DNA from 3 places in the Dactylosporangium darangshiense genome. Region 1 is predicted to be linked to each of the others. Evidence: riboswitches for the same ligand, from Rfam matches in the RefSeq annotation. Region 1 holds a riboswitch; each other region holds the start of a gene.

Region 1 (3,967 bases):
GTGCTCCGGCCGGTACATCACCTGCTTGCCGCCGAACCAGTGCCACGTCCCGGGCTGCGGCGGATCGCTCGTGACGAACAGCCGTTGCTGGACCGCCGCGCGAGACTCCGGCGGTACTTCGGTGCCGAACTCGACGACGATCGGCATCGCGACGCCGTAGGTCCCGCCGTTGATGAGATTCAGGTCGGAGTTGATCTGCTGCCCCTGCGGCTTCGCCGCCGTGGTGAACGTCGTCTCCTTCGTCACCGGCTTGCCGTCGGCGCCGACGGCCGTGACCTTCGCGGTGTACGACGTGCCGTACTTCAGCGCGGTCGCGGGCACCCAGGAGCTGCCGTCGGCGCGCGGCGCGCCGGCGACCGCCTGGCCGGCCGAGTCGGTCAGCGTCACGCCGGTCACCTTGCCGTCGCTGACCTTCAGCCCGATCTCCGTGCTGATCGGCACGCCGCCGTCACTGGTCGTCGGCGAGATCGCCAGCCCGACGGGTGTCGGCGGGGGAGCGGTGTTCTTCGCCACCGGTTTGCCGTGCCCATCGCAGGCCGCCAGCGCCGGCGACGCTGCGACCGCGAGGACGAGGAGCGCAGTCAGGGAACGTCTCATGTTGCCTGCCATGGTTGTCTGTCCATAGAGGCATCGTCGTGCCGGCCCGGAGGAGACCGGGCCGGCAATCGTGTGACTACCCGGGTTATTGCATCGTGGTGTCGGCGATCTGCGTCGCCAGGCCCTCCCACTTGGCGTACGCGTCGGGGAACGCGGAGCGCTGGACCATCTGCGCGGCGACCGTGATCGCGTAGTCGCCCCAGCCCGGGATGCGCACCAGCGCCGCGTAGAACCGGCGGGCCGACTCGTGCGGGTCCATCAGCTGGTCGATCGAGCCCCAGTTGGGCCGCTGCTGGAACAGCCCGACGGAGTCGTAGTCGTACCCGACGCCCTGGTTGGGGTGGTCGAGCGACGAGGGCAGGTTCGGGTTGGCCAGGTTGCGCAGGTGGCTCTCCTGCAGCGCGGTCGCCAGCGCCACGATGGCCGCCCGCTTCGGCAGGTTCTCGCGCTTTGCGACGTCCACGATCGCGACCGCGTTGTCCATCTCGGCCTGCGTGAGCCCGCCGACCGGCGCGGGCCGCGTCGGCGTCGGGTCCGCCGTGGCCGGCGCCTTCGACGCGGCCTGGGCCGGATCTGTCTGCTTCGAGTTCGTCTGGTTCTGCTTTGCGTTGGCGCTCGGAGCCGCCGCGTGGTCGCGGCCGCGGCCGCGGGAGGCGACCGAGCCGCCGTCCGTGCGGGAGACGCCGCCGTCCGCCTCGGCCGTGAGGCTCACCGCCGAGCCGCTGCCCGGCCCGTTCCCGGCCACCGTCGTGGTGATCCCGAACGCCGCCACGGCGAGCACGGCCGCCGTGGCCAGCCCGCGACGCATCCGGTCGTTCCCGGCGGCGGGGAGCAGGAAGCTCTCGCCCCGGGATGTGTGCAGGCGCGTGATCTGAGCGAGGTTCAACCGCCTGATCTGCGCAGGCACGGCCTCGTTCAGTCGCTTGACCTGCGCGGGCACGGCCGCGTTCAGTCGCTTGACCTGCGCGGGCATCGCCGCGTTCATCCGCCTGATCTGGGCGGGAACGGCGGCAAGTGCGGCAGCGTGGCGACCTCGGCGAGGCCGCAGGTGACGCGGACCGGGCTCGGTCGTCGCGTCGCTGAGCTGCGGGTTTTCGTCGGCACCGTCGAGCATCCGGCGAGACTAGGACCGGGTGGTCGAGGGGGTGATTTCGGGCGTGAAAATCGGCGCGGGGGCCGTACGCACCCGGTCACCCTTCGTATGAGCGTCACGCCCTGTGGCTGAATCCGCAGGGTGATACAGGTGCCCTGAGCGGCGCGTTTACCGTCAATGTCGTTCGCCGCGGCCCGAAGTCACTCACGGTGGGTGACGCCGAAGCGAATCCGCTGAGTTATGCGCCCGCCACCGCCGGTCGCGCGCGCAGGAGCCGGGGACCCACGCATCACCCGGGGTGAATCCGCCGGTGCCCGTTCGGGCCCCCGGCGGTAGGGCGAGCTTCCCGCCCGAACCCGTCAGCTAACCCGGTAAGCGGCTGCGGAAGGAGCGGTGCCCCCGTTGTCGTACTTCTACAAGTCCCGCCACTCGCAACCCCCTCCGTCCGGCCGCCGCCCTCTCGGCCGCCGCCTCCCGGTAGCGGCCGCCTCCCTGGTCCTGGCCGCGGCCGCCGGCATCGGCGTGGCCACGCTGGACCACCACCCCGCCTCCGACGCCACGTCCCTGGCCGGCTCGGAGTCCACAGTGGACGGCGTCTCGACGTCGTCGGCGGCCCGCGCCAAGCAGCGCGGCGACGCACCCCCACCGGCCGCCGCGCCGACGTCCACAAAGCCTTCCGCTTCGTCGTCGCCCGCCCCGTCCGCCTCGTCCGCGTCTCCCACCCCGACCCAGCCGTCCCAGAAGGACGTCTCGTACCAGTTCGCCTGGCAGGAGAACTACTACTACTGCGGCCCGGCGGCGACGCGCATCGCCCTGACCGCGCGTGGCCTGTTCCCGTCGCAGTCCCAGGTCGCGGAGCGCCTGGGCACGACGGAGGGCGGCACCAACTCGTCGGAGGACACCGCGAGGGCCCTGAACTCCTTCACCGGCACCAACTTCTACGAGCCCCACTTCATCCGCGGGGAGTCGGCGACTTCCGCGGACGTCGACGAGCTGCGCAAGTCGGTCGTGAGCGCGATCGGCTCGGGCTACGCGGTGGTCGCGAACATCGCCGGCTCGACGGTCGACGACGGGGGCCACAGCCACTCCTACCCGGGCGGGCACTACCTCACGATCGTCGGCTACCGCGACGGCGGCGAGACCGTGAGGATCGCGGACCCGGCCGACGCGGAGGGCGTCGGCGCGTACACCCTCCCCGTCGCGAAGATGGCCAACTGGATCGCCCAGCGCGGCTACGCGGCCTAGCTGTACTGATCACCTAGCTGTACTGACCACGGCAGGCGTCGCGCGCGGCTCGCGTGGGACGCTGCTGCCGCTTTCGCGCCGTGCCGCCACGTCGCTCGCGGTCCGCGCCGTCCTGGCGTTGGCCGCGCCTGCCGCTTTCGCGCCGTGCCGCCACGTCGTTCACCGTCGGCGCCGTCGCGCGCGGCGCCCACACCGGCCGGCGACGCGGTCCGGCCTGGAGCCCTCGTGCGAGCCGCGATCCCACGTACGCAATGCCGGTTGCGTACGCCCGCGTGGGATGGTCGGCGCCGTCCGAGGGCTGCGGCACGTGTACGCGCACGTGACGCGTGTCGCTGCCCTGCTGGTCGAGATCGTTCACGTCGCTGGGCCGATGCGTCGCCGGTGTGGATCGATCGAGGACGGCTTCGGCGGCGGCGTGCTCCGGTCTATGCCTTACGGTACAGGACGCTACCAAATCACGATCCGACCTAACTGCGTTGCGTGAGATTCTGTCACGGAACGTTATCCCATGGCGCGGGCTCGGCTGGGAGCTGGGAAGTTCTTGGCGGGCTGGCCGCGTAGAGCCGCTGCCATTGTCTGGGCCACCGCTGAGTTCACCGAGTTCGAGATGCCGCCGCCCACCTGGTCGTTGGGGTTGTCCGCGTTGACCGCGATGCCGGCGGCGGCTATCTGCGGGGTGAAGCCTACGAACGTCTCCGTGGCGTTGTACTCCGAGCTGCCCGTCTTGCCCGCTACCGGGCGGCCCGCCAGGATGCCCGACACCGCCTCCGCCGTGCCGCCGTCGCACTTGCTGTACACGGAGGACTTGCCCACCGGGCACCGGGCCGCGTCGGTTGCCGCCGCCGCCACGTCGGGGTCCACGACCTGGCGGCATTTCGGGCCGGCGGCGTCAACGGGCTTGCCGTCGGAGTCGGTGATCGACAGGACCGGCAGGGGCTGGCAGTACACGCCGCCCGCGGCCACCGCCGCGTAGGCGTTGGCCAGGTCCAGCGGAGTCGTCGACGCCACGCCCAGGGTGAAGGAGCCCCACTG
Region 2 (3,967 bases), on a different contig from region 1:
CCGCCCCAGCTCATGTCGTGCTTGGTCGGGGCGTCCTTCTGCACGAGGGCGTCGAACTCCTCGCGGTCGTAGTTGTTCTGCGTGGTGCGGCACAGCAGGGCGTAGGCGCCCTCGTTGTTGCCGGCCTCGAGCTTGGTCAGGAAGTCCTCGGCCGCGGCCTTCGGGGCCTTCACGGCGGAGTTCAGAACGAAGAACAGCCCGCCGACGCCCCCGCCGCAGCACAGCACGAAGGCGCCGATCACGCTGAAAATGACGATCTTGGCAGTTTTGCTCACGCGCGCCAGCGTATGGAGGCCGCCCGGGCCGGGCTGTAAAGCGCGCGACGCGGATCAAGGCCGATGGGCGACAACGAAGAGCCGTGGGAACGGCAGGATCGTGCCGAACGGCTCGCGCGGGTGCAGGGCGCGCAGCTCCTCGCGGACCTCGGCGGAGAACTCCTGCGCCGCCTGCGGGTCCAGGGCGTCGAGGTAGGGGCGCAGGCCGGTGCCCTTGAACCACTCGAAGACCGGGTCGTCGCCGGGGAGCACGTGGTAGTACGTCGTCTGCCAGGCGTCCACGGTGAGGCCGGCGGCGCTGAGCAGCCGCACGTACTCCTCGGCGGCCAGCACCGGCGTGGCCGAGCGGGGCCCGGTGCTGCCGAGCGCGCCCGCGAGCCGGTCCGCCCACCGGGGCCGGGCGGCCACCTCGCCGAAGCCCGGGTCGAACGCGGCGATCGGCACCTGGAAGGCGAGCGTGCCGCCGTCGTCGAGGCCGGCGGCCCAGGCCGGCAGGAGCGTCTCGTGGCCGGCGACCCACTGCAGCGAGGCGTTGGCCACGATGACGTCGACGGAGCCGCGCTGCGGGCGCCACGAGCCGGCGTCGGCGAGCTGGAAGCGCAGCTGCGGCGTCTGCAACCGCGAGGCGGCCTCGATCATCGCCGGCGAGGAGTCGATGCCCAGGATCGCCGCGTCGGGCCAGCGCTCGGCGAGCGTGGCGGTCATCGAGCCGGGGCCGCAGCCGAGGTCGACGACGGCGACCGCCCCGGCGGTCGGGATGCGGGCCACGAGCTCACGGAACGGCCGCGCCCGCTCGTCGGCGAACCGGTTGTACTGCCCTGGATCCCAAGACGCCATGCCCCCATTCTGCGGGGCATGGCGTCCGGAGAGCGCTGCGGCCTAGAACTTTGGGCGGCCGTACCCGACGATCGGGCGGCCGGCGTACGACACTTCCTCCACCCATTTTCCGGTGGTCGGCGCGTCGACCATCTTGCCGGGCTTGGTGTACATCCCGACGTGCGAGATACCCGAGTAGAAGAAGATCAGGTCGCCCGGCAGTAGCTGGGAGGCGCTGATGTGCACCACCGTCCTGTACTGGTCGGCGGCGTTGTGCGGCAGGTTCACGCCTACCTGCTTCCAGGCCGCCATCGTGAGACCCGAGCAGTCGTACTTGCTCGGACCGGCCGCGCCCCACAGATACGGCTTTCCGAGCTGGGCGTAGGCGAAGTCGACCACCTTCTGGCGTGTCGCGTCGTCGATGACAGGCGCCTTGGCGTTGGTGACGCCGGACCCGTTGACCTTCGTCGACCCGGCGGCGGTCGCCCGGTTCTTGAGGTCCTGCAGCTTCTTGATGTCGCCCTCGATCTTCTGACGCTGCGTCTCGAGCTGCGTCTTCTGGGCGGTCACGGCGGCCAGCGTCTCGTCGAGGGCCTTCTTCTCGCCGTCGTACTTGCTTCGGGCCGCCTTGTAGCCGGCGATCTCCGCGTTCTGACTGTGCGTGATCTGCTGCAGCATCGAGAGCTGGTCGACCAGGTCGCCCGACGACGAGGCGTTGAGCATGAGCGAGAGGCCGCGCATGTTGCCGGCCGTCTTGAACTGCGCGATCGCGAACTGCTCGACGTTGGCGCCGGTCGCCGCGACCCCGTCCTCGAGGGGCTTGAGCTTGGTCTGCAAGTCGGCGGCCTTGGCCTGGGTCGAGGTGAGCTCGTCATTGACGTGGTTCCACGACTCGACGGTCGCCTCGAGCTCCTGACTCGACTTGTCGAGCTGCGCCTCGATCTCCGACAGTGAGGGATCGGCGTGCGCGACCGTGGCCGGCGCCAGCACGGTGAGTGACACGAGCCCGATCAGTAGGGTTCGCACCACCGAGCGCCTGGCGCGGTGTCCAGTGGACAAGGAAAGACCCTTCTTCACTGTGGTGCCGCCTACCGGGTTAGCTGACGGGTTCGGGCGGGAAGAGGAAGGCGCCCTACCGCAGCGATGCGGATTCACCCCGATTGACACTCTGGGTCCCCGGTTCGATGCACACCGCGACGAGGGGATCGGGGCGGTGCGTCGAGCTCGATTCGGCGGCGCTCGCCCGGCGTCATCCGGGGTGGATGACGGACTGCCGAGCAGGCCAGCGCCTAACTTAACGTGATCATCCGCCCGGCGAAAGGCGCGTGTCCCGCTCGACATATAACGCGGGGAAAAGTCCGAATTACTGCCGGTTGGCCGTCAACATCACACCGTGACATCGAAGCCGGGGATGGTGTTGACGGTTACATATTTGGGGCTTGATTCTTCTGAGAGAGCGGGTTAAATACGTGTAACTTCATACACCGACGATGCAAATAGTTCGGGGGTCCGCCAGGTGCTACGGGTCCAGAACCTCGAGGTCGTCTACGACGATGTGATGCTGGTGCTGCGGGGCGTCAGCCTCGCCGTCCCGGAGGGCAAGATCGTCGCGCTGCTCGGTGCCAACGGCGCCGGGAAGACCACCCTGCTACGGGCCGTCTCCGGCCTGCTCGACGTGCACGACGGGGCCGTGACCCGCGGCTCCGTGAGCCTTGACGACCGCCCGATCCACCGCCTGCGCCCCGCCGCCGTCGTCCGGCGGGGCATCAGCCAGGTCATGGAGGGCCGGCGCACCTTCGCCGAGCTCACCGTGGAGGAGAACCTGCGGCTCGGCGCGCACACCCGCCGCCGCGGCGCCGCCGAGGCGATGGAGCGCATGTACACGCTGTTCCCGGTGCTCAAGCAGCGCCGCGGGTCGATCGCCGGCTACCTCTCCGGCGGCGAGCAGCAGATGCTGGCGATGGGCCGGGCGCTCATGTCCGATCCGCGGTACCTGCTGCTGGACGAGCCCAGCCTGGGCCTCGCGCCGCGGATGGTCGAGCAGGTCCGCGACCTGATCGCCGAGATCAACCGGGCCGGCACGGCCGTGCTGCTGGTCGAGCAGAACGCGACCATGGCGCTGTCGGTGGCCGAGCACGGGTACGTGCTGGAGAACGGCAAGGTGGTGCTGGACAAGCCATCCGCCGAGCTGCTCGCCGACGACGACATCCGGGAGTTCTACCTCGGCTCGCACGCCGCGCACTCCTTCCGCGACGTGAAGCACTACAAGCGCCGGAAGCGGTGGTTGTCGTGAGCGATGTGTTGCAGTTCCGCGACGTCCGGCTCAGCTTCGCCGGCGTCAAGGCCATCGACGGGGTGGACTTCGCCGTCGGGGCCGACGAGCTGTTCGCGATCATCGGGCCCAACGGCGCCGGCAAGACCTCCATCTTCAACGTGATCTCCGGGGTCTACCGGCCGCAGCAGGGCCGGGTGCTGCTCGGTGACGCCGACATCACCGGCGCGCGGCCCGACCGGGTGGCCCGCCTCGGCGTCGCCCGCACCTTCCAGAACGTCGAGCTCTTCCGCCAGCTCACGGTGGTGGAGAACCTCATGCTCGGCCGGCACCACCACATCCGCTACGGCACCCTCGCGGCCATCGCGTGGGCCGGTCGGGCCCGGCGCGAGGAACTGGCCAGCCGGGCCCGCGTCGAGGAGATCGTCGACTTCCTCGAGCTGGCCCAGTGGCGCCGGCTGCCCGTCGGGCTGCTGCCCTACGGCGTGCAGAAACGGGTCGAGCTCGGCCGGGCCCTGGCCATGGAGCCGAAGCTGCTGCTGCTCGACGAGCCGGTCGCCGGGATGAACCTGGAGGAGACCGAGGACATGGCCCGCTACATCCT
Region 3 (3,967 bases), on a different contig from region 1:
GTGTTGTACGAGCGGCTGGTCAACGCCAACCCGGGCGCACCCGTCTTCTACCTGTCCACCGGCGCCTGGAACGTGGCCGCGACGCTGACCCGGTTCCTGTCCCGGCACCTGTACCCGGCCGGCCCGCTGCTGCTGACCGACTGGGGTCCGCAGCCGGACCGGTTCTTCCGCAGCGGCCAGGCGCACAAGCGGGCCTCGCTGGCCCGCCTCGCGGAGGAGTTCCCGGACATCCGCTGGCTGCTCGTCGGCGACGACGGCCAGCACGACCCGGAGATCTACGCCGAGTTCGCGGCCGAGCACCCCGACAGCGTGGCCGCAGTCGCCATCCGGCACCTCTCGCCGACCCAGGCGGTGCTGGCCGGCGCCTTCCCGGGCGTCGCCGGCAGCTCGAAGCGCTTCCCGCCCAACGAAGCGCGCTGGCTGTCCGCGCCCGACGGCGCCGGCCTGTGGCGCCTGCTGCGCGACACGGAGATCCTCTGAATTAGTAGCCATGGCTACTATAGCCATGTACTGTTTCTGGCATGACGACGCCCGGTTCCCTGGTCTGGCGGCTGTCCATGCGCTGGCGGGTGCTGGTCGACCGTGCGCTCGCGCCGCTCGAGCTCACCCACGCGCAATACACGCTGCTGGCCAACCTCTACGGACGGCCGGAGCGGCCGAGCCAGCGCGGGCTGGCCGACCGGACGGGCCTGGAGCCGTTGTACGTGTCCAAGCTGGCCCGCGCGCTGGAGGCGGCCGGCCTGATCGAGCGCGAGCCGGACCCGGCCGACACGCGCGCGGTCCGGCTGGCACTGACCGAACGGGGGCGCGCGGTCACCGGGGAGGCGGTCGGGATCGTCCGCGGGCTGCAGGAGCGCCTGCTGGCCCCGATCGGGGGTCCCGGCTCGCCGCAGACCGAGGCGTTCGTCGCCACGCTGGAGAAGCTTCTCGAAGGAGACCCGTCATGACCACACCAGTGCTCAACGGCCAGCTCATCGGGCAGGCCCAGATCGCCACCGGCGCGCTGCTCGAGCGCATCCTGGCGCGCACCGGCACCACGTTCCACCAGTGGGTCGCGATCAACGTGGCCACGCTGTCCGGCGGCGCGGTCGAGCGCGCCGGGCTCATTGCCCGCATGACCGACGGGCTGCGCATCGAGGCCGGCGCCGCCGAGGCGGCCGCCTCCGGGGTAGTCGAGCTGGGGCTGGCCGAGCTCGACGGCGAGCGGCTGGTGCTGACCGAGGCGGGCCGGGCGCGGCACGCCGAGATCAGCGCCGACACGGCCGAGCTGACCGGGCGCCTCTACGGCGGCATAGAGGCCGACGACCTCGCCGTCGCCGGGCGCGTCCTGGCCGAGGTCACCGCCCGCGCGCAAGCGGAACTGCGGCGCTGACCTCCCGACCGGCGTACGAGAACGGCCGGTCGACAGGAGTCCTGTCGACCGGCCGCTCGCAGACGCAAGGGTCAGAGCACGGAGAGATGCACGTGGTTGGTGTGATCGCTGGATGGGTCACCTGCGACGCCGCTGTAATGGTGCCAGCCGGCCGCCGGTGTCCAGATCTGTTTGAACCAGATCACGTACATCACGCCTAGGTTGTAGGCGTTCTTGACGAAGTACGCGGCCAGCGTCGAGCCGTAGACGAAGTCGTCGCCGGTGGCCACCCCGCCGAATCCGCTCGTCTTCTGCACCGAGAAGTCGCAGGCGCGCCCCTTGGGATGCTCATACGGCCCGCTCGGGCGGTAGCAGGACACGAACCGCTTGAAGCCGTCCTTCTGTGCCGTCTGCATGTCGTGCAGCGTGCGCGGCGTGAGGCAGCCGGTGGTGGTGGGGTCGTCCTGGTTGCACGACTCCTTGGGCAGCGACCCGTCGGAGTTGCGCTTCACCGGGTCGGCGACCGGCAGGTTGGCGGAGACGAAGCCCTTGCTCGGCCCGCCGGCCAGCGCGAGCGCCTTCTCCGCCTCCTTCTTCTGCTGCTCCATCGTCGCGACCTGCTGTTGCTGGGTCGCGACCTCCTCGTCGAGCGCCTTCTTCTGCGAGGCCTGCGCCTCGCGCAGCACCCTGAACTGGTGCAGCAGGTTGTCGTTGTGGTGTGCGAGCTCGTTGATGGAGCCGGCCCGTTCGGCGAAGCTGTCGGGGCTGTCGGCGTCCATCAGGGCCGCGAACGTGGTGAGGGGGCCGGTGCGATACGCCGCGACGGCGATCGAGGACACCTGGTCCTGCAGCGAGGCGAGCTGCGCCTCGGTGGACTGCAGCTGCGTCGTGAGCTCGGCCTGGTGCTTGACGGAGGCGTCGAAGCGCGCCTTGGCGTCGGTCCAGGCCCGGGTGGTGTCCTCCAGCACGGAGCCGAGGGTCGGATTGGCGGCGGCGCCTTCGTCGCCCGGGTCGCCACTGGGCTCGGCCGAAGCGGGCGTGGCGGCGAGCCCACCCAGCACGAGTGCCGCCAGCAGCGTGATCAGAACGCGCCGGTGGGGATGTCGCGATGACATCTGGTTCGTTGTTCCTTCCGTCGGCCGCCGACCGAGTTAGCTGACGGGTTCGGGACGGAACGACCCCTACCACCCTTCCGAAGAAGGGTGGATTCACCCCAACGTAACGGTGGGTCCCCGGTTCGCCACGGTGCGGCGATTGGGCGGCAGCCACGCCCGGCACCGTGGGGCGGTGCCCGCATGGACGTGACCGTGGGTCACTGTACCCAGGGCGCGGAAAACGCGCACCGCACCGTTTGTGCGAAGATCCTCGCTAGCTCCCGCACTGCGGCCGAGTGTGTCTCAGATCACATTGATTACTCACGGTGAGTGACTCTGTCGCTCCCGATCGTGGGGCCGTCGCGCAGGCTCAACGGTACCGTAAATATTATTCATAAAACGATGATGTTCACTGCTTCGGTGATTCCCGGGCCGGAACTCGTTCTATACGTACTCGGGCCTGGTGGCCGCCCTGTCCGCCTACCCCGCGTTCGCCAGGACCGGCTCCGACGCGGTGCGCAAGCAGGAGGCCGCGGCGTTCCTGGCCAACGTCAACCACGAGACCGGCGGGCTGGTGTACATCGTCGAGCAGAACACCGCCAACTACCCCCACTACTGCGACGCGAGCCAGTCCTACGGCTGCCCGGCCGGCCAGGCGGCGTACTACGGCCGCGGGCCGATCCAGCTGAGCTGGAACTTCAACTACAAGGCGGCCGGCGACGCGCTCGGCATCGACCTGCTGCACAACCCCAACCTGGTGCAGACCGACGCGGCCGTGGCCTGGAAGACGGCGCTGTGGTACTGGAACACGCAGAGCGGCCCGGGCACCATGACCCCGCACAACGCCATGGTCAACGGGGCCGGATTCGGCGAGACCATCCGCAGCATCAACGGCAGCCTGGAGTGCAACGGCCGCAACCCGGCCCAGGTGCAGAGCCGGGTCTCGGCGTACCAGCGCTTCGTGGGGATTCTCGGCGTGGGCGTGGGTAGCGGCGCCCTGTCCTGCTAGGCCTTCCTGGCAACCCCGCCGTAGAGGGCGGCCTGGGCGTCGGTGAGCGACTCACCGGCGTCCGGCCGCCACCGCAGGATCGGCACCACGCCGGGCTCCACGAGCTCGAGGCCGTCGAAGAAGCCGGCGACCTCCTCGCGGTTGCGCAGCCGGGTGGTGATGCCCTGCTTGCGCATGATCGCGGTGAAGCGGGCCCACTCCTCGGGCTCGAAGTCCGCGGTGATGTGCGACAGGACCAGGTAGCTGCCGCTGGGCAGGGCCGCCATGAGCCGCTCGACCAGGCCGTAAGGGTCGTCGTCCTCGTCGAGGAAGTGCAGGATGGCGAAGAGCAGCAGCGCGACGGGGCGGTCGAGGTCGAGGTTCTCGAGCAGCTCCGCCGCCTGCAGGATGCGGTTGCCGTCCTGGAGGTTGGCGTCGACGTAGGCCGTGCGGCCCTCGGGCGCGCTGGTGAGCAGCGCGCGGGCGTGCGCCAGCACGATGGGGTCGTTGTCGACGTACACGATGCGGCAGGAC

Evidence for each region. Region 1 has a riboswitch for cyclic di-AMP ahead of ABD901_RS52655 (C39 family peptidase). Riboswitches for the same ligand answer to the same signal wherever they lie in the genome.
Region 2: another riboswitch for cyclic di-AMP. It lies ahead of ABD901_RS31395 (C40 family peptidase); the one in region 1 lies ahead of ABD901_RS52655 (C39 family peptidase).
Region 3: another riboswitch for cyclic di-AMP. It lies ahead of ABD901_RS03445 (coiled-coil domain-containing protein); the one in region 1 lies ahead of ABD901_RS52655 (C39 family peptidase).

What each region holds. Positions count from the first base shown of each region.
Region 1 covers NZ_BAABAT010000063.1:26,643-30,609, forward strand. Annotated here, with positions in the region: gene ABD901_RS52645 (L,D-transpeptidase) at 1-597, opposite strand, end outside; gene ABD901_RS52650 (hypothetical protein) at 683-1,582, opposite strand; cyclic di-AMP (ydaO/yuaA leader) riboswitch at 1,912-2,083, shown strand; gene ABD901_RS52655 (C39 family peptidase) at 2,093-2,935, shown strand; gene ABD901_RS52660 (transglycosylase domain-containing protein) at 3,437-3,967, opposite strand, start outside.
Region 2 covers NZ_BAABAT010000020.1:75,638-79,604, reverse strand. Annotated here, with positions in the region: gene ABD901_RS31405 (Rv0361 family membrane protein) at 1-275, opposite strand, end outside; gene ABD901_RS31400 (methyltransferase domain-containing protein) at 330-1,112, opposite strand; gene ABD901_RS31395 (C40 family peptidase) at 1,155-2,117, opposite strand; cyclic di-AMP (ydaO/yuaA leader) riboswitch at 2,161-2,305, opposite strand; gene ABD901_RS31390 (ABC transporter ATP-binding protein) at 2,650-3,384, shown strand; gene ABD901_RS31385 (ABC transporter ATP-binding protein) at 3,381-3,967, shown strand, end outside.
Region 3 covers NZ_BAABAT010000001.1:765,818-769,784, forward strand. Annotated here, with positions in the region: gene ABD901_RS03430 (App1 family protein phosphatidate phosphatase) at 1-480, shown strand, start outside; gene ABD901_RS03435 (MarR family winged helix-turn-helix transcriptional regulator) at 522-947, shown strand; gene ABD901_RS03440 (hypothetical protein) at 944-1,372, shown strand; gene ABD901_RS03445 (coiled-coil domain-containing protein) at 1,444-2,466, opposite strand; cyclic di-AMP (ydaO/yuaA leader) riboswitch at 2,476-2,622, opposite strand; partial or broken gene ABD901_RS03450 (chitinase) at 2,870-3,454, shown strand; gene ABD901_RS03455 (SAM-dependent methyltransferase) at 3,451-3,967, opposite strand, start outside.